Regions from separate parts of the Bdellovibrio sp. HAGR004 genome, predicted to be linked through region 1. Evidence: riboswitches for the same ligand, from Rfam matches in the RefSeq annotation. Region 1 holds a riboswitch; the other holds the start of a gene.

Evidence for each region. A riboswitch is a leader RNA that binds a small molecule or an ion and turns the genes downstream of it on or off. The one in region 1 is predicted to bind guanidine.
Region 2: linked by a shared signal. The riboswitch ahead of sugE (quaternary ammonium compound efflux SMR transporter SugE) and the one ahead of ACZ5ZV_RS15345 (SMR family transporter) in region 1 are both predicted to bind guanidine.

The regions. Positions count from the first base shown of each region.
Region 1 covers NZ_AP029176.1:3,074,086-3,085,592, forward strand. The annotation lists gene rpsR (30S ribosomal protein S18) at 1-27, shown strand, start outside; gene ACZ5ZV_RS15295 (hypothetical protein) at 123-515, opposite strand; gene ACZ5ZV_RS15300 (hypothetical protein) at 657-860, shown strand; gene ACZ5ZV_RS15305 (hypothetical protein) at 865-1,527, opposite strand; tRNA gene ACZ5ZV_RS15310 (tRNA-Pro) at 1,611-1,687, shown strand; gene ACZ5ZV_RS15315 (hypothetical protein) at 1,976-2,149, shown strand; gene ACZ5ZV_RS15320 (hypothetical protein) at 2,417-2,866, shown strand; gene ACZ5ZV_RS15325 (hypothetical protein) at 3,300-3,833, shown strand; partial or broken gene ACZ5ZV_RS15330 (DMT family transporter) at 3,838-4,065, opposite strand; gene istB (IS21-like element helper ATPase IstB) at 4,145-4,894, opposite strand; gene istA (IS21 family transposase) at 4,909-6,525, opposite strand; partial or broken gene ACZ5ZV_RS15345 (SMR family transporter) at 6,708-6,818, opposite strand; guanidine-III (ykkC-III) riboswitch at 6,833-6,893, opposite strand; gene ACZ5ZV_RS15350 (hypothetical protein) at 7,398-8,138, opposite strand; gene ACZ5ZV_RS15355 (AraC family transcriptional regulator) at 8,150-9,076, opposite strand; gene msrA (peptide-methionine (S)-S-oxide reductase MsrA) at 9,198-9,686, shown strand; gene ACZ5ZV_RS15365 (glutaredoxin) at 9,717-9,953, shown strand; gene msrB (peptide-methionine (R)-S-oxide reductase MsrB) at 9,993-10,433, shown strand; gene msrB (peptide-methionine (R)-S-oxide reductase MsrB) at 10,454-10,996, shown strand; gene ACZ5ZV_RS15380 (glutaredoxin family protein) at 10,941-11,231, shown strand; gene ACZ5ZV_RS15385 (antibiotic biosynthesis monooxygenase family protein) at 11,269-11,507, shown strand, end outside.
Region 2 covers NZ_AP029176.1:1,390,296-1,401,802, forward strand. The annotation lists gene ACZ5ZV_RS06965 (DUF1304 domain-containing protein) at 139-507, shown strand; gene ACZ5ZV_RS06970 (hypothetical protein) at 504-2,153, opposite strand; gene ACZ5ZV_RS06975 (metallophosphoesterase family protein) at 2,231-3,379, opposite strand; gene ACZ5ZV_RS06980 (lipoate--protein ligase) at 3,590-4,609, opposite strand; guanidine-III (ykkC-III) riboswitch at 4,783-4,845, shown strand; gene sugE (quaternary ammonium compound efflux SMR transporter SugE) at 4,869-5,204, shown strand; gene ACZ5ZV_RS06990 (methyl-accepting chemotaxis protein) at 5,337-7,142, shown strand; gene ACZ5ZV_RS06995 (PDC sensor domain-containing protein) at 7,139-7,564, opposite strand; gene prpB (methylisocitrate lyase) at 7,784-8,683, opposite strand; gene ACZ5ZV_RS07005 (MmgE/PrpD family protein) at 9,205-10,713, opposite strand; gene ACZ5ZV_RS07010 (DOMON-like domain-containing protein) at 10,812-11,345, opposite strand; gene ACZ5ZV_RS07015 (acyl-[acyl-carrier-protein] thioesterase) at 11,342-11,507, opposite strand, start outside.

The DNA of each region.
Region 1 (11,507 bases):
ATTTCTCCAGTTCCTTTCGAGATCTAATCCGATCTGAACTTGTAGATAGGTTTCCTGATTGGGAAGACAAAAAAGCCGGTGATGAACCGGCTTTTTTGCGTTTTGAACCTGATTTTAAGCCCTTAGGACTTTTTTCGGGACAATTTCCACCAGCACCAGGCCGTCACCGCCATCATCGCCATGTAACTTTTACTGGACCATTGATGCAGCGCAGGACCCGGAATCCCAATAAATGAGAGTTGCTCAAAAGGCACCCCCCAGTTCGCCAGCCGAATCCCCAAAATAGGCAACGCAAACAGCGTCCAAAATTGCATAACCACGACAAACCACAGCATTTGACTGAGTTCAGCCCGGCGGTACTCCCAAGTCATCAAAACAACCGGAAGCGCCACGAACAAGATCCCAGCCAGAGTGGCCGCAACCTGACGGTCTTCAACACCCCGGAACAGGGCCATCACAGAGATGATAACAATGAACTGGGCGATCAAATATCCAAGAAAGGCATTTCGTCTCATATCCAAGAAGCTAGACCAGCCTCGAAGACAACTCAAGACCCAGGGCAGCCGAAACCCCTTTAATTTGCAGCAGACCTCCGACTCCGCCCGGCCCCCGCCTTGCACTAGGGGTCTTTCAACAACTTAAACAATGGGGGAACCATGAAACTCTATGCACTCAATCTTTTGCTTCTACAAAACCAACTTAAAAACTTTGGCCTGAATCCTGCCGAATGGAGCCTGCTCAAGATTCAAAACTTCGGCTTCCGCATCCAACATCGCGAGGACCACGATCTGGTACTGTATGGGCAGATAGAATATCGCAACCAAAGCCCTCGCTGGAAGTCTTTGGAAATCTCACTCTAAAGACCTAGTAAACCTCACAGCGCACAGAGAACAGACTGCGATTCCAGATATCCTGCTCGGACAGGACCAGAGTGGCCTTACGAGGCTCTGCCGCCACGTAGTTTGGATCCGAAGATGGCGGAATTTCTTCACCAGGAAGCTTTTCGTAAACTTTTCTGCGGAAGCTGACCCAGGACTCTTCGCCATTGGCGCGCGTGTAGATACTCTTCAAACGGCAAAAAATCGCGATTTCTGCGTCTTGCATCCATCCGAATCTCTCCAACCCCGGCTCTGGGGGCTTTGTCCCCCACGCCAGCCGCGCCATCAACTCCAAACCATCATTCAGGGCCGAGCGAACCTCGGCCAGACCATAAAGCTGAGGCGTGCACTCCGCCGACGCCTTCCCAACACCTTCAGCCACTTGACGCAGAATCGTGAAGTACTCATAACAAGACCCCGCACTGTTCCCGAGCTGACATGCCTCTTTTGCACGCACAATCGTCGGTGGGATTTTGTTTTTCTTGTAAAGGGTTGGGAAGATGTTGCCTTTTTGCAACTCCTTAAAGGTTTCCGCCTGCGTATCGCACACAGAGTGAGGCGGGCTCATGACCATAAACACAACAATAGCGACTGCCAGGACCAGGATGGCAAGGACAGGCTTCGGCAACGAGTTCAAAAAGTTTTCCATGGAAAAAAGGATAGCTTATATTGCGCGTTAGAATCTAGTAGTTTGACAACTGGCCCCACCATTATGTAGTTTCCTTTCTCTGTCGGGGAGTAGCGCAGTCTGGTAGCGCATCTGGTTTGGGACCAGAGGGTCGTAGGTTCGAATCCTATCTCCCCGACCAATTTTTGAATACCGCAGTCGCAGAAAAATTAAAAATCCCAACAATCATAAACACTTGAAATCATTGAAAAGGGCCTTGCGGCCTTCTCTTGAATCTGTCGTGAAATCTCACGAAATGTCCTGAGTTTGCTACTTTTTTGCTACTTGATTGCTACTTGCGCCCAGAGAGAAAAACCCGATTTTCTAGGCGTTTTCCCTCTGAAGTTCAGATTCTTAAGACTGCTGTTCTAGCAGCTCAAGATCAACATTCTACAAATCAAACCAATCATCCGTAACCGAGGAGGTTCCTATGTCTATCCCTAACAAACTCATTCAAGCCGCCGTTGCTGCCGCTCTCTTTGCCGCCGCTACTGGACAGCTCCCGAAGTTCATCCAGCAAGTGCGCGTGGCTCAGTATCAGCTCCTCAAGGACTCGCAAGCGTCCAAGTGGGGCAAACCCATGCTCCTACCAGTAAAGAAGTAGCAGCGGGCAAGAACGAGGATTTGCCGGATTCGTTCGGCATCTCCTGACTCCTTTAGCATTGCTGGCGGTCGCTCCAGCAAATTCCCTGATTCGTCCCCCCGCAGACTTCGCGCCATCCGTTGCACTCCTGTCACTCGTTCTGCCGCATTCGCTTGGTCGGGCCGAGGGACTTTGCCTCCTCTTCCTTTTTCCCCCGTCGGGCTTCCTAGGCGGGGCGAAGAAGCCCTCACAACGGGGGAAAACGACAACTCTAAAGAGGAGATGACCATGAAGAACGAAATCCAACAAAAACTCGAACAAATTGCCCTGAACCGCTCCATCCCATTCTGCTATGGATGCTACAAAGAAGCTCCCACGGCCTGCTGTGAATCTTGTGGCAGCGATGACCTCATGCGCTTGCTGCCTGGAGTGGGCTGCGAGTACGGAACTCACTGGATCATCAAGCACATCCTGGAAACCGAAATTGACGCCGCCGATCTTGAAGAGGCTTTCGAGGAATCAATTCGTCAGTGCTATCCTGAAGAAACCAAAGTTGGTTGGATGACTTTCGACACTGTAACTCTGATGAAAGAAAATGATCCCGTAAGCTGGCGTTGTGCGCTGTGTGACTACGAATCGGAAGAAGAATCCGAAGGCAATATCCTTTCCTTCGACAATGGCTCTACTTACTTCAGCATCCAATCTGTTGAAGACTTCATCGAACAAGAAGGGGCATAGCCCTTTCTTAAAGATCGTTGAGTAGTCCAATAACCCCATCTTTGTAACCGAGAGCGTGGGCCACTCGATCCAGGGTCAGCAATCCGACATTTCCTTCGGCATCAAAGATTCTTCGCACCGTGGCCCTAGAAGTTTCGCTCTCCCATGCCAGCCATTCAACGGGCTTGTCCAAGTCATGTAGTTTCTTGTGAATCTGCTGCCCAATTTTCCTAAGAAGACGAAATTCTGCGTCGGATCGGGGTAAGGTGGAATTTTTCTCGCGTGGTTTCATGGACTTAGGTTATTCATAACCCAAGCCAATGAGCGGCCATATATGAGCCTTTTATATGAGGCTCATATATGGTACTTTATATGCGATTTTATTTATTCCTTTCGCATGGATACAGCTCTTCACCAGACACCATGCTCCATAAACAGGCTAAAGGAGATTCTTTTGAGCAATATTTTGCAGCTTTCAAACTTTCGCCAAACTATGGCTTATCAAGTCCAACAACCAGAACTAGGCTCTTTCGGAACTGTAGAACACCTACATGGAACGCTCTCACGCTCACTACGCCAGCTTCGGAAGGATATGCTGAGGGACGACGACTGCACACCTGAGCATAGATTCCTCCGAAGCGTACGACCCTTCCGCCAGCGATTTTGCTTTCTGGTAAGGAAATTTAGCGGCTTATCACTGGAAGAACTCTGCTCTCGCCTTAACGAACACCCAGACATTCTCAAACTACATCGGTATCCGAGCTATCGACATTTTTATCCAATCACAGAGCAATTCCTGACTGATCTCGAAACCGACATTTCAAAGATATTCGAGTACTGTTCCTCTGGAATGGCCTTTGGTGGGATCGGTACTCCCACCGACGAAGTAGAGCGAGCTATTGCAGACATTTGCGAAGTTAAAAAAGAGCACAAAGAATACATCCAGTGGTGCATGGTATATCGCTTCGGAAAAGACATGGCTTGGTAAGTCGTTAACTGGAAGTGAGCTTCAAACCAATGATCGCTACCAGCAAAAGTCCCAAAAAAAGCAAACGAGGTGGTGAGATACCCTCGTTAAAAAGAAAAATCCCAAGAATCGCGGCACCCATCGCCCCGATTCCTACCCATACGCCATAGGCTGTTCCAATCGGCAGCACCTGGCTTACTTTAGCAAGCAGATACATACTCGCGGCAAGTGTTGTGAGCGTGAAAATACTTGGTTTGTTCCGTTTCACTTAGTTTGACCGGGTTCGTTTCAGATACTTTGACCACCTGATTTTTGAGGGTTTATTGGTCTTTCTACTCGCTGTCAATATCGTTGAAAGTTATTCGTCCCTTCATGCGGTGACTGGGGCCTTCAAAAATGCAAATATGGGCATTCTCGAACATCCTGTCGATGGCAGCACTTGCCAGGATCGGATCGGTAAAAACTTGTGGCCATTCTTCAACGTCGCGGTTGCTGGTTAAGATCATAGCCGAATTGTGCTTGCGTCGATCAAATAAATCGAAGATCTCCTCACTCACGTCTCGTGGCATTGTTACGACGCCCCAGTCATCCAAGATCCATAGCTTTGATGTTAGAATTTGTTTGAATAAAACATCGAGCTTATTGTTCTCGCGCGCTTTACGGATCTTTGTCCCAAGTCTTTTTACACTCGTACAAAAAACACTGTGACCAGCCTGCGCAGCGCTCATCCCAAGAGCAATCGCAAGATGACTCTTGCCCGTGCCGGGACTTCCCAAAAACAATGCAATTTCGTTGTTCTCGATAAACTTTAAATCTTTCAGATCCTCGATTTTTTCGCGCGGGAGTTTTTTATTGAAATCCCAATTGAACTGCTCAAAGCTTCTTCGCTCTGGGAACTCCGCTTTCTTAATCCTTTTTTCTACGGCGTTATCTGCCCTTGCATCTAATTCCGTGGATAGAAGCTCACTGAGCCACTTAAGATCCTGGCTGCGTTTTCCTTTTTGAACTAAACCCTCGATCTCTGCGGATGCCGCGGGCATTCGTAACTGCTTTAACTGATCGCGTATCACATCTATTGTCATAACTGTCTTTCCTTTCAGTGGGCCTGGTTGCTATGAACCAGACGTAAATGGTTTTTATACTCACTCATGTCGCGCGCAAACTTACCTCCCACCGTCTGCGCGGATAAAACCTCCTCATGACGAGGAGCTTTGGGTTTTGGCTTTGCCATAATATTCAATAGTTGATGAACTGTTTTTAAATTTACCTGTGATAACTCCAGCGCTGAAAGGCAGGCCTTGTCGATGTCGGCATTGCTGTACTTCTTGTTCAGCGTCAGAAGACCCCATACGCTGCGTGTATCAACAAAACCTTCGCCTCGAGCCAAAATAATTCCTACAAAGCGCTCAACATTGACGCCGATAATTTTTGCTTGCTTCAGATAGTGACCATGATCTTGAAGAGTCTTCTCCCAAGACTCCTTGTAATGATCTTTACAGGCTTTACTTGTGAATTTATCTTGGATGCGCTCGTAAACTTCTAACAGTCGACCGTTGCAGTAGATACTTACTTGAACTGAATTACCAATCACCAAAGCTATTTCGCCTTTGAGTCTTGTGTCTACTCGGTAGTACTTGTTTGCAAAGCGAACATAACCATCAGACCTCACTGTTGAGCGAGTGATGGTTTCCACTTCGTAGCGTAATAAAGGAAGAGGCTTTAACAACGAGGCTTCATCGTTAAGAAACACATCCAAAGGTTTTTGTAGGTGAGTCCCGTGCTTTCTCTCATTGGCGATACTCATCTTTTTATTCATGTGTGACTGTGCGCCGCTCAGTGAATATTGGGACTTATCGTAGGATTCAAAAAGGCGACGCTTCATTGGAACCATTCGCTCCACTTTGCCTTTTTTCTCTGGAGAATAAGGCGGCAATGCCTCGACAACGAACCCGTAGTGCGAGGCCAGTCTTTCAAAGGCCGGGTTCAACGTCGGCTCGTGCTTTGATGCCTCATGAACAAAGACTTTGGGATTATCAGAAGTCACTTTACGAGGGACTCCGCCAAGTTCCTCAAACATGCTTATTAAAACTTCGGCAGTTGTTTCAAAGTCGAGTTTCTCTACAACTCGGGCCATCTCGTAACGAGAATGCCCAAGAACGCCAACGAAAATCCAAATTGTTTTTTTCTTTTTTGTGACAGGATCGACGACGTCAAAGAGCTTTCCCCAGTCCACCTGCAGACATTCCCCCGGTGAGTGAACAAGCTCCATCACATTGCGCGCAGGTGCGGATCGCATAAGTTTGTGGCGGTGAATGTAGCGGTAGAAGTTAGATCGCGGGACAGAGAGCGGAAGCTCTTCAAAAATACTTTGCGGACTCCAGCCAAGTTCAATGCGCTCCTTGATCCATTCGCGCTTGGGATCTAAGATGGCATCCGTTTCAATGGCCTTCTCGCTGCGACCATCGCGCAGCGGAAACAGCGCCTCTGGGTAAGGTGGGATTTCTTTTGAGGTTTTGCAGTAGATTTTCTTCTCTGGGTTTGCGACGGCTACATAGCCATGCTCTATCGCCTGGTCGCGGATTTTTATGACGTAACCTTTGCCTTTACCAGTTGATTTAGTCAGTGCGGTGAGTGAGTGTCCTTCGCGAAGGCCTTCGACGATTTTTCGGTCCACTGTGATTTTCTCCAAGTCCTTTTTTCTGAGTTTCCGCATGCGTATTCCTTGCTGTAGTCTGGTTGTTAAACCAGCAGCTTAGCGCATGGGATCAGATGGAGAAAATGTGCTGAAAACGTAAGCAATTGCCCGGTCAAATTAGGTGGGATTTACTTCCCCCAAAGCCGGTCCACTTACGTGGGATTTGCCCCCCTTGAAACCGGTCAAACTACGTGGGATTGGACACTTGGTTCGAATTTCGTAAACCCATCGGTGTATTTTAATCCGATTGCCCAACAGACTTCTAAAAGTCCAGCGATACCAAGAATAACCCAAGCCCATGTTGTAGACATAAGACGCTCCTTTTTAAGAGCCGTCTTTTCGTCGCCTGGTACGGTTCGCCTCGTCAGGTGGCCTGATGCCAAAGTTAGTTGTAACTCTTCTTATCGCACAAAAAACTTACTGAATGGCAATATTCTCAGTCATGGCACAGGCCGCAAAAAATTAGATTTCCGACGACGACCGTCATATGAAAAAGAACGTAATTTCTGAAGGGTTGCCCAGCTTTCTTGTAAGCGATTGCTAGTTAATTGTTAATTTGAGATAATCAGATCATGGAGTCATTCCCATCAACTTGGTTCTATCAAAAAATCCTCATGATTCCCGAGGGAACATCAAGAGCTACGTTTGCAAATCGACTTTATATTGTTACCAAAAGTACTTTTAACGAAGGGAATAGCTTTAAGTTATTTGCGGAAGAGGCTGGCGGAAATGATCATATCAGTTTGAATCTGTACAAAACAAAGAGCGCAGTTCATCTGAAGCCATGCGAGCAACCTATTTTGAAAAGTTTAAGTTTTCTTCGGGACGCTAAGTTCTTTTAGCAGTAACGCCATAAGCGTGCCGAATTAGCATCCCGTACTTAAATAGACTCAAAAGAAACGTTTTTTAATCTCCTGTAAACGATCATATATGAGAGGTGGATAGTTCGCGTGATATTCACCGCACTCTGGGCACGGCTCCTGTCTTAAATGCGCTTTGCTATCTAATTCTTGATACGGAAAAATGCTAAACAAAAGTTCGTGTTGCATCAGGGTTCTGTGAAAATTTTTGTGGTAGGCTTCGATGCTGCTGGTTTTAATCTTCTCGAAAAAAAGCTCAACGCTGTTTAAGATACTCATAATTTCTTTCACTCCGTCATACATCAGCACATCGGCGTCGTTATGAATATCAACCTCCAGATCTTCTAAATCTTCGATGAAGCATTTAATAGCTCGGCGTGAGTGTAAGAGCGTTTTTTGCGACTTACCATCAATTGTCGTTTTTTGATCATAGCTAAAATTTTTAATATTTCTCTCCACGAACAGATAAAGTTCATGAAGCTGATTTATCTCGTGTCTCAACTGCTCTTTTTTATTCTCCTTCTCTATCTGAAGATGAAGAATGCCGTTTGCATCGATCTGTGCTTTCAAGGCTAGGAATAGAACCGCCGACCCAAGGATCTGCACGAACGGGCTTGATATACCTCCAATGGCGCTTCCAATATCACCGTATCCTTTCAAGTATTGAATAGGCAGCATCGGCGCAATCATTGGAATCAGCAGGCAGAATGCGCCTCCGATAAGAATCACCCAGAAAGCGATGGTATTAATTGGTGTGGACTTCTTAATCATACTTTAGCCTTTCAAGCGTTCGCTTTTCTATAAGCACTCGGTGTTTGCCCAATTTTTTTCTTAAACAATTTTTGAAAATGCTCGTGAGCGGGATAACCAACTGCCTCACTTACTTCAGGGACGGATTTTGTGGACTCCGTTAAAAGTTGCTTCGCCTTTTCAAGACGACAATATGTGAGGTAATCAAGAGGTGTCATTCCGGACAGTTCCTTAAACTTGACGCTATAGTTGGTGCGAGACATTCCGGCAATTTCAGCGAGGTCTTCGAGTCCCCATTTCTGCTCTAGACCTTGATGGATTGCTTCAAGCGTCTTACTGATCTGAGGATTTTCAATCAGCCGAAAGAACCCTGTTTTTTTGTTAGCCTTATGCATGTGAATTCTTAGCGCTTGAACAAAAATAATTTCGGTCAATTTTCTTACTAGGGCGTTACTACCCGGCAGGCCCGATTTGGCTTCATGCTCGACGATACTTAAAAGCATTGCGAGCCATGGCGAATGGGCATTCTCCACGCTTTTGACATGAACAATTTGTGGCAGGGAATTAAGAAATGGGTGATCGGGTCCACCGTTAAAACAAAAGTGTCCACAAACGAGATTCGTTTTCAGCTTACTCTGATCGCCGTACTCTAGGACCTGCGCCTCAGTGAGATGACCTTTGGATCTGAATTCAACAGCGGTCTCAGCCTTGATCTTGGGAGCACTTGTCATTGTGTGCTCCATTCCCTTAAACAGGATCAAGATATCTCCCTGCTCTGCTAGGGCTTTGAGTTTTAGCTTGGGCACTTCGTACCAAAATTCGCCGTGAGTCACGATGTGGAATCTAGCGAAATTGTCTTCCTTTGGAAGATTGATTCCCCAGTCGCCGGCAAAAGAAGTCCGATACCAGTAACTACTGGTGAGCTGGACTTTATCTAAAATATCGCTGAGGACATCCATACTTACTCCTGCCCGGATTGGCGTATAAGTCATATTGTCCGAACTATTGAGCATGTTATATCCCTCTTTTATGCCTTAAAGTCAATTCTATAAGTGAACGGCTAATAATGAAGGAGGCTATATGAAACTGAATTATGTGATCGTTGCTGGAGGTTGCTTCTGGGGTCTCGAAGACCTCTTAAGAAATTTAGACGGCGTGACAGCCACAAAAGTCGGATATAGCGGCGGCGATTTTGACGATCCCCAATACGCGGACGTCAGAACAGGTGCGACCGGACACGCCGAAGCAGTCCGCGTGGAATACGACGAAGACGAGATCTCTCTAAAGGAAATACTCCACTACTTCTTTAAGATCCACGATCCGACTACGAAGAACCGCCAAGGTAACGACATCGGAACTCAGTATCGTTCTGCAGTGTTTTACCGAGATGCGGTCCAAAAAATGACGATTGAAGACGTCATTGAGGAAGTCAACGAGTTGGGTCGTTTCGAGAATCCTGTGGTGACTAGCGTGGCGAAGGAATCAGGTTTCTATGACGCTGAAGAATATCATCAAAATTATTTGCAGAAGCATCCAAACGGATATTCTTGCCACTTTGAAAGAGACTAAACAATGAAGATAACGAGTGAGGAAAAAGAGATGAAAGAACTAAAGGATGTCGTGATCTACACGAAAGACCATTGTCCGTTTTGTACGCGAGTGAAAAACTATCTGACTTCTGAGAAGGTCGATTTCAAACAAGTGCGTTTAGACGATGACCCGAAAATCTATATGGAGCTGAAAGAAAAAACAAATCATCAAACCGTTCCGCAAATCTTTGTGGATGGAAAATTCATCGGAGGAGCTACGGACTTCTTCTCGTGGATTGACGGCTAATAGATGTCCAGAAACTAAAAGCAATTAAAGGAGTAATCTATGTTCACCTGGAAAAGTATCACTCACCATCTCGACAACGGCACTCCCGCGCCACCAAGACGAGTCGAGAAGAGTGAAGATGAATGGAAGAAAATTCTTTCACCGGCGCAATTTCACGTCATGCGAAAAAAAGGCACCGAGCGTCCCCACACGGGCGAGCTTTGTTCCTTTTATGAGCCCGGAAGGTATGCGTGCGCGGGTTGCGATACCGAACTTTTTGACTCTAATCTCAAATTCGATTCGGGCACAGGATGGCCGAGTTTCTCTGAGCCCGTCGAAGACAACGTCATCCAGTATGAACTGGACACGACATACGGTCGTCGAATCGAAGTTCTTTGTAATGTATGTGACGCTCACTTAGGTCACGTCTTCCCAGATGGGCCGGAGCCGAGCGGAGTTCGTTTCTGCATCAATTCGGAAGCTTTGAAGTTCGTAGAATAACTTTTTAAAATGGAGGCTTTATGAAAATAAATTTTTTAATGGCGTTCGTCGTAATGGCGATCATCATAACTCAAATCGCCTTGGCGTGGGATGGGAAAGATCCAAAAAAACCGTCCCGAGAGGAGCTCAAGAAGACTCTGACTCCCATGCAGTATCACGTCACTCAAGAATCAGGAACGGAGCGGCCGTTCCTGAATGAGCACTGGAATAATAAGTCGGAAGGCATCTACGTTGATGTGGTGTCCGGCGAACCGCTCTTTAGTTCTCTCGACAAATACGACTCGGGTACCGGGTGGCCGAGCTTCTCCCGTCCCATCGCGAAAGAAAACCTTGTTGAAAAATCCGACAGAAAGCTCGGGATGGCTCGCATCGAAGTCCGAAGCAAACACGGTGACTCGCACCTGGGCCATGTCTTTAACGATGGTCCCAAGTCAACCGGTCTTCGCTATGGCATGAACTCGGCCTCGCTCCGATTCGTTCCAAGGGCGAAACTTGAAGCGGAGGGATATGGCGAATACGCGAAGCTCTTCAGTAAACAAAAAGGAGCGGAGCTTGTTGATTAAGCTGTTCGGCCATAAAGACTGCCACAAGACTCAGACTTACCAGCGGTACTTGAAAGAAAAAGGGGTCCAATTCGTTTTCCTGGATGTCCATGAAGATGATGCAGCCGCAAGCGAGTTGAGATCCCTTTATACGACGGGAAAGCTGAATTTTCCAACCATACTCATTGGGACAAAGAAGTTGAGAAATCCAAAGTTCGATGAACTTGACAAGTGGCTAGAATCTTTAGCGAATTAGCATAATTCATTAAATTTAGTTTATAAGGAGAGAGATAGTGGTTATAGCAATTTTTCGCAGTCGTGTAGCAAAGGAACACGTTGAGGAATTTGAAAGAAGGTATGCCGAGATGTCAGAACTGGTCGAGGCCATACCCGGATACGGAACACACGAAAGATTCACCTCCGTAAATGGTGACGATGTTCTGATTGTTGAGTTCCTCACCAAAGAAGCTTTTCTCGCGTGGGATACGCATCCTGAGCATAAGAAAGCCAAGATGCTAGGCAAAGAATATAT
Region 2 (11,507 bases), 1.7 Mb from region 1:
AATCGGTGCGTTATATTGCTAATGATTAACGACCAAAGCTAGCGCGGCCCCAGAAGGCGGTCAAGAGTTGGTGCACGGACTCTGCTTTGCGCAGCGGCGGGATTGACGGATCCCCCTAGGTTTGAGCACACTTTAACGATGGAATTATCATTCGCCCTCGTTCCGGCACTTATTCATGTGTACATTTTTACTCTGGAAAGCCTGCTTTGGGGGCGTAAAAGAACCAATAAGACTTTCGGTGTCACGGAAGCCGAAGCTGCCACCACTAAACTGATGGCCTTCAATCAAGGGTTCTACAATCTGTTCCTGGCTGTGGCGATTTTGCTCGGCCTGCATTTGCGAACAGGGGAGATCACTCGCGCCGCAGGCACCACGCTGGTGATCTATGGTCTGGTCTCTATTATCGCGGCGGGCCTGGTATTGATTCTGTCGTCACGTCGCTTGTGGCGGGCGGCCCTGGTGCAAATTGTTCCGGCAGTGATCGCCCTGATCCCGTTTCTAACTTAAAACTGCCCTTCACACACACCCGGAGTCGTCGTCAGGATCGGCTGTGGATTTGCTGAAAAATAGTTCTTCAGATCCAAATCCAGATGCAGATTTCCTTTTTTGCAGTTGTCATAAAGCGCCCGGTACAGACTTAACAGGTTGTTCTTGAATATCGTGTATTCCGCGGCGGTGAACTGCAAAGAGTTGCGGAAGAAGGTCTCCATGGCGACTTGGGATTCTGGATTGCCGAAGACCTGATTGTGCAACTGGATGACGCCCTTATAAACCATCGGGCTGAAATGTCGCACCACCATGGTGGCATTCAGGTACAGATCGGGATTTCCTTTCCAGCTGTCATAGGTGGCAGAGGCCTTCTTGGTGTCGGCAATCAGGTGATATTTCTTTGCCGTGTTCATATCAAAACCGCCATCGTTGTCTTTCAAAAGCATCACTTTCAAGGAAACTCCGGTTTCTTTGATCGCGCTCAACATTTCAGCTTCAGCCGGCGTCAGCTGGGGGGGCGCTTTGGCTAGAAGTTCGCGGTATTTTTTGTCGGAAATATCATCCACTTTTCCCTGTGCTGTTTTAAAGAAGTGGCGACGCTTGTAGTGGATATTGCCGATACGGTCAGCCTGGTCCAGCAGGAAGTCCATCACCAGCATGTCAGATGTCTCCTGCATGCCCAGCATTTTCTGACCGGCTTTGGCCAGCTCGGTGCTGCCTAGGATTTGCGAAATCGGTCGCGGGTCCTTCAGCAGCGGCCAGAAAACGCTGCTATTGCGGAACTGATCAATGCGGGTTTTGTCCTGTTTCAGGCCAAAGGCTTCGGCATATAATTCTTCGTTGCCCGGATTTTCCGCCAGCACGCCAAAGACCTGACGCTTGTCTTCAGTCAGGATGCGAGTTGACCAGTAGGCAGTGCCGTTGGTCGATAAACCACGGCGCTTGCCATCTTTATAGAACGAAGCCGGTACAATGCCCAGACCGTGGGGCGGCTTGGTATAGACATCCGGCAACTGGGACACATTGCCGTGCTTGGCGCGTACCAGATGGCCGATCTGATCGTACCAGTATTGATTCAGATATGTGTTACCCATTTGCAGTCCCAGATAACGACCGGCCAAGGCGTGATTTAACACCGTGTCCAGATCCACCGTGCGCAGAACGCTGGCCGGAACCTCCACAGACTTAAACAGCTGAGCCAGACGAGAGTATCCCAGAATACTTCCTACGGAAACTCCGGGAGCCGCAAACTTGAATTTCGCCTCTTTGTCCGGATATCCCAGACGGGCTTTCATTTTCTTTTTTTCAGAGCGCGAAAGAGGGCAGATGGTTTTCTGGAACTGTGCCTCTGTCATTCTGGCAGGGACTTCATAGTATTCCACCGCCACGGAGGTGCTGTTCACTTTCGGACAGCTGTAGAAGGTCTTCAGTTTGGGATGATCGCCATACGAGGCATAAAGATTCATTGCGCACAGGCTGTCTTCGTCTTTGTTGATTTTGTTTTCCAAGCCGGGGAATCTTTGCAGTAGATAACATTTTTCGCGCAGGGCTTTGCCGGGCACCTCGATATTATAAGTTCTGATTGCATGTTTATCAAATTGCGGGTCCAGATAGCCGTGGGCATTGGAACTGAAAAGAACAAGGGACATGAGTGAGGCAAACATGGGATAGTCTCCGTATAATGGGGACGGAGACTATTTCCCGGTATGTCGAAAACCAAGTTATTTTATTGCAAGGTTTTTCAGCGAACGTACCTCACTCCATTTTTGGCATCCAAAGTCAGAGAGGCAGGAAGCGAACTAAGACTTTGCAGTGTCCCTGAGGAGTTGTAGTAACGAATGGAAAGCTGATTTGTTTCAGAGAAAACAAGTTCGACGTAACCTTGCGGAGTTCTAATGTTTGTTCCGACGAGGTATCGGGGAGCGCTTCCGGCACACGGCATGGACACCACTTGAAGTTTTTTTCCATCAGCATAGGTGTAATGCCCGGAATAAAATCCGTGAGAATGTCCAAAGATCACCAGATCCACTTTATTGCTTAAAAGAATGGACTCCAGAGTAAAAGATCCCGCTGTGCGGCGTTCTTGAGACAGGACGCCGTTTTCATAAACCGTCGAGCTGTTGGCCTTGCTGCTGACGATCGAATAAAGCGGGATGTGTCCATAGACCACGCGAGCGCGAGCTCCTTGGGCGCGGGCCGAAGACAGTTGTGCCTTGAGCCAGTTCAACTGAGCCGTGCGGTTGGAAAGTTTTGAGTAGTTCGCATCATCCAAAGAGACAAAGAAGACATCCTCTTTGATGAAGGAATAATAAAATGGAAAATTGTCATCATCGACATATTCCACGTTGGGTTTGTTTTCGCTCCAGAAACTGTCATAGATTTTTCGTTCCTGGCTGTAGTAGGCATCATGATTTCCCGGTGTCGGTAAAAACGGCAGACCCGCGGTGCGCATCAGGGAGAGAACCTTTTTTGAAAACGAGTTCCACATATTCACGTAGGTGCTGTCGGACAAGGTCTTTTTTTCGCCGTCGATATAATCACCCACACCCAAAATGGCCGCCGGCTGGCGTGCGATCATGGATTTTACAATCGAAATAGTGCTGCTGGCATAGGTGCCACTGGTGTCGATGTTCATATCCGCAAAGGCATGGATCTTTAAAGACCTTGCACTGTCCTCGATAGTGCCGCCTTGTTCGGGGGGCGTGGTGGGGGGAGTCGGCGAGGAGGGATCCTTGCTGCCCGGATCAGTGAACGAACTTTCAGAATCTGAATCAGAGCCGGGTGGAACCGTGCTGAGAACATCAGAGTTTTGGGGCATACATGCGGCTAAGCCAGAAACGAGAAAAAAGGCCGCAAGGAATTGGATGGAGGCGGTGGCTTTTGTTTTCATACAGTTTGTATCGTAACAAAGGTCGAAAACATTAAGTCGAATTAATGTGGATTGGGTGTATGTAAAATGGACTCAGGTCTAAGTCGTATTTTCTGCAGGAGCTTTAGACAGTTTCTGTGAAATAAAAAATGGAATCAGAGAGGTTGTAATAAACCCGATCAAGGACAAGATCCTGACGGTCTCTCCGCCAGGATCTGTTTGTTTAGCGGTTTAGATTTCGATGTTTTTGCAAATCCAGTCGCGCAGTTCACTTAAGCCTGTTTGAAGATCTGGATGGGCCTTGATGATAGCGGACATCTCGGCGTGGACAGTTTCGCCCTTGTACGGTTTGTTGCGCAAAGCCTCGGTGATCTCTTCAATCACGGTGGGATACAGGCAATCCGTATAGAACTTCAAATCCTTGATCTGTCCGTCTTCCACTTTGAAGTGCACATCAAAGAAGCCCAATGACAGATAGTCGTCCATCTTATGGCTGAATTCCAGGGTGTTGCCGTACAGCCACTCCCACGAACTCAGCTGGTCGTACTGACTTTTCAATTCAGGAATCTGCTGCAAACTTTGCATGGTCAAAGACTCAATCTCAGCCTTGGCGCCATAGAAGCCTTCAAAGGCCTCGATCATCGGGCCGACAAGATTGTCGTGGTTGATAGAGGCTGAAACCTCATTCAGATTCGCCACGCGGGCCCGGACGGATTCTTTGCCTTTGGCTTGAAGCTTCTTGGGGTTCGGAGTCAGATAGTTCCCCAATCGCGCCAAATCCGTATGCATCAGCAAAGTGCCGTGGTGGAAGGCACGGTCCTTTTTTTCTCGATAAGCGCTGCCGCTGAATTTGCGCGGTCCATCGTGGAACGGGATCAGCAGGTCATTGCGACCGGAGGCTTCCCCCTCAATGCCAAACTTTTTAAGCGCGTTGAAAATAACCTGCACATTGTTTTCGCGCTTATAGGATTCTTTCGGTGAAAGGAAAGTGAAGTTGGTATTGCCCAGGTCATGGAAAACGGCTCCGCCGCCGGTCGTGCGGCGAGCCAGATGAACCTTGTCCTCTTTCATTTTCGCCAGGTTGCATTCGGACCAGGGATTTTGATTGCGCCCGATGACAACGGTTTCTTCATTGCGCCACAAAAACAGGATCTGCTGGGAAGGATCCAGGTTGTGAAAGATCCATTCTTCTGTTGCCAGATTCAAATGCGGATTCAAACTGTCAGAGAGAAATACTTTAAGTTTTTGCATGGGCCCAACCTAGTCTGCCGTCGACGACGGGTCAAGAAAGAGTATAGGGTATCGGGCTTGTCCAGTGGGGGAATTGGCGCGATCTCTGGACTTAGTAAGGCAATTTAGAGGGAAAGACTTAAACGGCGTCTTTACTTTTTCCGTGTTTTGCGATTAAATATTACCGTATTTCAGTTTTCGCAACTGATGTGCCCGGACGATGTGCGACGTACCCGGTCAGGACAAGACGACGCTTTTTTCTAACGAAAGGAGTGTTGGTATGTCTAACACAGTAGCATGGATTATTTTGGCAATCGCAGGTCTTCTTGAAGTCGGTTGGGCCATCGGCCTTAAATACACCGAAGGTTTCACAAAGCTTACACCCAGTCTTTTAACTTTGCTTGCTTTGGCAGGCAGTATGTTTTTACTGTCTCGTGCGGCGACGGTTCTTCCTATCGGGACTGCGTATGGGGTGTGGGTTGGTATCGGTGCTCTTGGCGCTGCGGTTCTGGGAATCATGTTGTTCAATGAGGCGGCCACGCCAGCTCGTCTGTTCTTCCTAGGTCTTTTGTTGATATCCATCATTGGACTGAAACTCACAGCCGGTGGGCACTAAAAAACTCACCTTATCGGGGGAGGAGTCGCAAACTTCAGAGAGCGTTCAGAGAGGATCTGGACATAGGTCCTCTTTGTCTCTCGCGGGTTTGTTCCGAATCTTTCAGGGTTCAGACAGCCCAGGAGTTGTAGCATGTTGTTTCGCGGATTCAAAAGACTTTCATTCACTCAACAATTGACCCTGCCCATTGCCGTGGTTGGAGCTTTGGTTTTGGGAGGTATTGCAGCACTGTCCGTTCAGGATTCGTTCAAGGATGCAAAAGAAAGTGCGCACGCTCTGACTTTGGAGATGGGGCGGAAGTACTCTCAGCAGATCAAAACCTATTTGGATAAATCTTTTGCGCAGGCCGAGGTTGTGGGGCGCAGTTTGGCCATGGATGTGCAGAATCATCTTCAGGATCGCAACAAGGCCTATATGACCTTGCGTGAGGTTTTAAGCAGCGATCCTCAGTATCTGGCAACCTGGTCTGCTTGGGAGCCCGATGCCTACGATGGCAAAGATGCCCAGTACATGAACTCACCGATGCATGAAAAGACCGGACGGGTGTATCCGTGGTGGGTCCGTCAGGGTGACAAGATCGTCTACAAGACGTTGCTGAATGAAGAAACGCCGGATCTGGGGGACTGGTACTTCCAGCCGATTCAAAGAAAACAAAGTATGCTGGTGGAACCCTACAAGGACACCGTCAACGGCAAAGAGCTGGTCATGACCTCGGCTGTCTACACTATCGTGCAGCAGGGCGAAGCCAAGGGACTTGTGGGAATTGATATCAGTCTGGATAATATCAAAAAACTGGTGACAGAAGTACGTCCCTTTGCCGACTCTCAATCGTTTTTGCTTTCGGATAAGATGATGGTGGTGGCAGGTCCAGAACAGGCGGAAGTGATGCAGACGTATCAGGCCGATGCGGATCTTCAGTCTTTGATCCAACGTCATGAGTCTGGCAGTTTGGAAGTCGACAGTCCCCGCGGCAAAGAAGTGGTTTTGGTGGTGCCGGTGCCCATCTATAATCTTGAGCAAAGCTGGACGCTGGTGATTCGCACGCCAGAAAAAACGATCCTGGCGGCTGCATACTCGTCCTTATGGAAGCAGCTGGGTTTTTCTTTGCTGGGTCTTCTTTTGCTGATGTCCGTGGTGTATCTGGGGGCGAAAAGATCCGAGCGGAAAATTTCCACCCTGTCTTCAGGGCTGACCGAGTCTTCTCATGGTATTTCCGAGGATCTTGAGCACTTAAACACGACTGGGAGTCTACTGGCGGAAGCCTCGACCCGGGCAGCGGCCTCCATCGAGGAAACGGTGGCGTCGTTGGAAGAGATCACCTCAATGGTGCGTTTGAACACCGGCCATGCACAAAATGCGGCCTTGCTTTCCGGTGAATCCGCGAAGCTGGCCAAGACCGGAGAGGCAAAAATTCTGGAGCTTGTCCAAACCATGACGGCGATTGAGTCGTCGTCACAAAAAATCGAAGAGATCATCAACATCATCGATGACATCGCATTTCAGACCAACCTGCTGGCCTTGAATGCCTCGGTCGAGGCGGCTCGTGCCGGAGAGCATGGCAAGGGCTTTGCGGTGGTGGCAGAGGCTGTGCGATCACTGGCGCAGCGGTCGGCTTCGGCTGCAAAAGATATTAATCACTTGATCTCCGCATCCGTGGCGCAGGTCAAGCAGGGCACCGTCATGGTGCGGGAAAATGGTGAAGTTCTAAAGCAAATGTCCGCCAGCATTGAAAAAGTCGCGGCGTTGAATCAGGAAATTGCGGACGCCAGTCAGCAGCAGTCCACCGGAATTGAACAAATCAACGTGTCGATTAATCAATTGGATCAGGTGATCCAGAAAAACGCCTCTGAAGCCGGTGAAATAGTGACAGCGGCCGCCAACATCAGTGAGAAATCTGAAGTGATGAATGCCACTGTCAAGGTGCTGAGCGCCGCCTAGTTGCCGTGAACGACGGAATTCAATCCGCCCACCTTTTCGTATCCGGGCTGTCCCAGATAGTGTGCGTCTTGTCCATCGAAGGCATTGGGTTCAAAAGTGGCCCACACCCCAAAGACAGAAGGGGCTTGTTCCAGCATGGCCTTTAAGACCGCGTTGACTTCGGAGCGCTGTTTGGATTTTTGTTGGCGAAGAGTCTCCAGATAGGCCTCGAGCTGCTGGGCGACCATAAGGCTTGCATCCAGCTCGGCTTTAAAGGCATTGGCGAAGGACTCGGCAGATTTACTGACTTTAAATTCAGCGTCGCTGCGTGCACTTTGAAAACTTTGAGAGGCTGAAAAATAAGTCAGAAGTCCCAGAGCAATGAATGTGATAGTCAGAATAGGAAGGGAAATTTTGGTCTGTAAGGAGAACTCTTTCTTCATTGAGTCATCTTAGAGGAGTTTTGCGCATCCGACCTCGGCGTAAAAACAAATAAGACTCTGGTCGGAATTTGCGTCTTTAGAAATTAGGCGACGGTGTCCGCGTCTCTGAGTCAAAGGACAAGTTTATTACAGATTGCGAGGAGTTCTTAAATACACTGTTTGAAAGAAACAGTGGGAACGGTCAAAAAAAAGGGAGGCTTGAGCCTCCCTTTTTCATTCTTACTTCAGCGTGAAGTTGAAGATGCTGGTGTCGAAAGAGTTGTACTCGTCGTAACGAGAAAGTGCATACAGTTCTTTGCGAGTTTGCATTTTGTCCAAAAGACCTTCTTGAGTGCCTTTGGCTTTGATTTCATTCAAGCCCGCCACGGTCGCACCCATTGCCAGACGGAACGTCGTCACAGGATAGATCACGATGTTGTAGCCAAGGTTGGACAGCTCTTCGTAAGTGTACAAACGGCCCTTACCGAACTCAGTCATATTCGCCAAAAGCGGAACATTCACAGCCTTGCGGAAAGTTTCAAATTCTTTTTCATTTTCCAAGGCCTCGGTGAAGATACAATCCGCACCGGCATCAATGTAAGCTTTCGCACGGTCAATGGCTTTATCCAAGCCTTCAACAGCACGGGCATCCGTACGAGCGATCAGAAGGAAGTTTTCATCCAGCGCTTTACCACGAGCCGCCGCCGCCACTTTGCGGGACGCTTCATCACGAGTCACAAGACCTTTACCATCCAGGTGACCACAGCGCTTCGGATTGATTTGATCCTCAATGTGGCAACCCGCCAGACCCATCTCAATCATTTCCTGAACCGTGCGAGTCGCCGACATCGGTTCACCAAAACCCGTGTCGATATCAATAATGGTCGGAAGTTTTGTCGTGCGGGCAATCTGACGACCACGCTGAGCCACCTCAGTCAAAGAAGTCAGACCAATATCAGGATAACCCAGATCATTGGAAAGCACAGACCCAGAGATATAAACCCCATCAAAGCCCGCTTTCTCAATCGCCATGGAAACCAACGGAGACCAAGACCCCGGCATCTGCAAAAGCTTGCCAGACTTCAAAGCCTCTCTAAAATTCTTACGTTTCTGCGCAGGAGTAATTTCAGGAAACAACATACAAACCTCATCCTTCCTCACGACCCGCTTGGGGACGGGGAGGGGGCTTAGCCTTAAGCCCTTCCCCTGCGAACAGTCCTCGCGGACGCCATCCCTTCGGGATGAGCTGCTGCGGAACTTGGTGAAGAGCTTAAGGCTAAGCCCCCTCCCCATCCCCAAGCAGCTCTCGGGTATCGTGTATCCATTTATGTTTTATTCGATTCAGAGCTAAACACACAAAGTTTTTAGAGTGCCTATCTCTCAATGTCCGGCAGCGCCGGTTCAGCAGTTCATCCTATCACAGTCCATTTCAAGTAGTGCTCAAGTATAAGCGTCAACAAAATGAACTTATAGAGCGATGAGCTTGAAGGGAGTGGGAAGCTGTACTTGGAGGGACCTCTGGGGGCGCAGGAAGCGCGAACCGGGCGAACGCCCGGCCCCAGCGAGGCAGGACAAAAATAGCAGGATGCTATTTTTGCGCGTCAGCCCGTAGGGCCAAGGGCAGGAGCCCTTGGCTTCCCGTGTCCGCTCCAAGTTCTTCGCTAGAAGATCCCTTTGTTGTCGCGTTTGTTGTTCACAAGCTTTTCGATTGGGATCTGAACGTTCAACTGCTGAACTTGTTCTGCAGTCAGGTTTTCCAGATTTTCAACCAGGCCGATGAAACGATCGCGTTCTGCTTTGGTGATGATACCTTCAGTCAGAATGTCGAACTTGCGGATGTAGTCCGCACGTTTGAACGGACGAGCGCCCGCTGGGTGAGCATCAGCTACGCCAAGCTCATCAACGATTTTGGAACCGTCTTTCATTGTGATTTCTACGCGGCCACCGAAGCGTTTTTTGTCTGGATCTGTTTCGTGGTACCAAGCAGTCCATTGTTTGTCTTCAACAGTGGAGATTTTGTGCCACAAAGCCACAGTGTCCGGACGCTGAGCGCGCTCTGGAGCGTAAGAGTTCACGTGGTGCCAAGTTCCGTCCTGCAACGCCACGGCGAAGATGTACATGATGGAGTGATCCAAAGTCTCGCGGGATGCATTTGGATCCATTTTTTGTGGATCGTTTGCGCCAGTACCAATCACGTAGTGAGTGTGGTGAGACGTGTGGATCACGATAGACTGGATGTCGTCGAAGTTTTTGATCATTGGCTTCATTTTGCGAGCCAAGTCGATCAAGGCTTGAGACTGATACTCTGCAGAGTGCTCTTTTGTGTAAGTCTCAAGGATCGCGCGTTTTTCTTCGCCCACTTCTGGAAGTGGAACTTCGTATTTACCATCTTTGCCATCAAGCATGTAAGCGATAACAGAGTCTTCACCTTCGTAGATCGGAGATGGAGCGCCTTCGCCACGCATAACGCGGTCCACAGCTTCTACAGCCAGTTTACCAGCGTGAGCAGGTGCATAGGCCTTCCAAGAAGAGATTTCACCTTTGCGGGACTGACGAGTCGTGAAGGACACGTGAACCGCTTGTTGAACCGCTTGATAGATGGTTTCAGTTGGCAAAGACAACAAAGTTCCGATGCCTGCGGCTGTTGCCGGGCACAAGTGAGCGATATGATCTTTTTTGTGTTTGTGAAGGCAGATCGCTTTAACCAGGTCCACGTGAACTTCGTAACCAGTCACGATACCTTTCAGAAGGTCTTTACCATTTTTGCCCATTTGCTGTGCCACTGCCAAGATAGCAGGGATGTTGTCAGCAGGGTGGGAATAGTCAGCAGCCAGGTAAGTGTCATGGTAGTCCAATTCACGAACAGCAGTGCCGTTCGCCCAAGTGGCCCATTCACAGTCAAATTTCTGATCATTTGGCATACCGAAAACAGTTGCACCGTGGGCGCGAGGATGCGCAATCGCCATGGCGCGAGCAGAAGCCACCGGACGACGGTTGGCAGCAGCAATCGCTACAGAGGCGTTGTCGATGATACGGTTGATGACCATGTCAACAACGTCAGCTTTGATAGGGGCATTGTCAGAAGCGATTTCAGCAATCTTCCAAGCAAGTTGATCTTTGCGATCCAATTTTTCTTTGGATGGGTAAACGCGAACGGTGTGTTTCTTCATGAGAAAGTCCTTTCTGGATTTAGAAAATTGAAACAGCCCAAGCTATCTTGGGCTCCAGAAAGGGTCAAGAAACCGCCACGCTCAGTGGACCGCTTCGCTCAATGCGTCGAAAGCGCCGTCCAGCCGTCCTTGTTGTGGAAGTCAGGATCTGAGCCCGGATGGGACAGGGACCAGTAGCTCAGCGAGCCATCCGTAAACTCAATCACCGCCGTCAGGCCCAGGCAGGTGAAGTCAAAGGGCTTTTGGCTGTCAATTTCGATTTCAAACAGAGCTTCATGCTGTTCCGGCTCATGGTGTTGAAGGCGCACACGGGTTTCCGCTGCCGGCTGCATACCCTCGCGGTAGCTGCTAAAAGAGTAAGCATTCCAGTTGCCATTAGGAGCACAGTTGACCTCCAGATAAGGCGAGCGCGGAGAGGACCCCGTTCCCAGAAAAGCCTCCAAACAGGTGTGCTTCCAAAGGCCGTCTTCCCGGTGGATCTGAGGCGTCGCTTTGGGCCACAGGATCAGGGCCAGGTTGCCGGAGATTTTGAATTTGACCAGCAGGCGGTTGTCAGCCAGTGAGGAGATATTCCCGTGGACAGAAATACTTTCGGTCAGGGCGGTTTTGCTGAAAGGCTTTAAAGGTTTCATACTTTTTTCTCCCATCCCAGCAGGGCGGTGAAGAGGACTTTGTTGTCGCCGACACGCAACCCCTGATAGCTGGTGACTCCGGCGTCTGAAGTTTCCGGTTTCGGTGCCTGACAGCTGCGGTGAATTTCGACCTCGTCACCCAAATGGGTTTCGGCCAGAAAA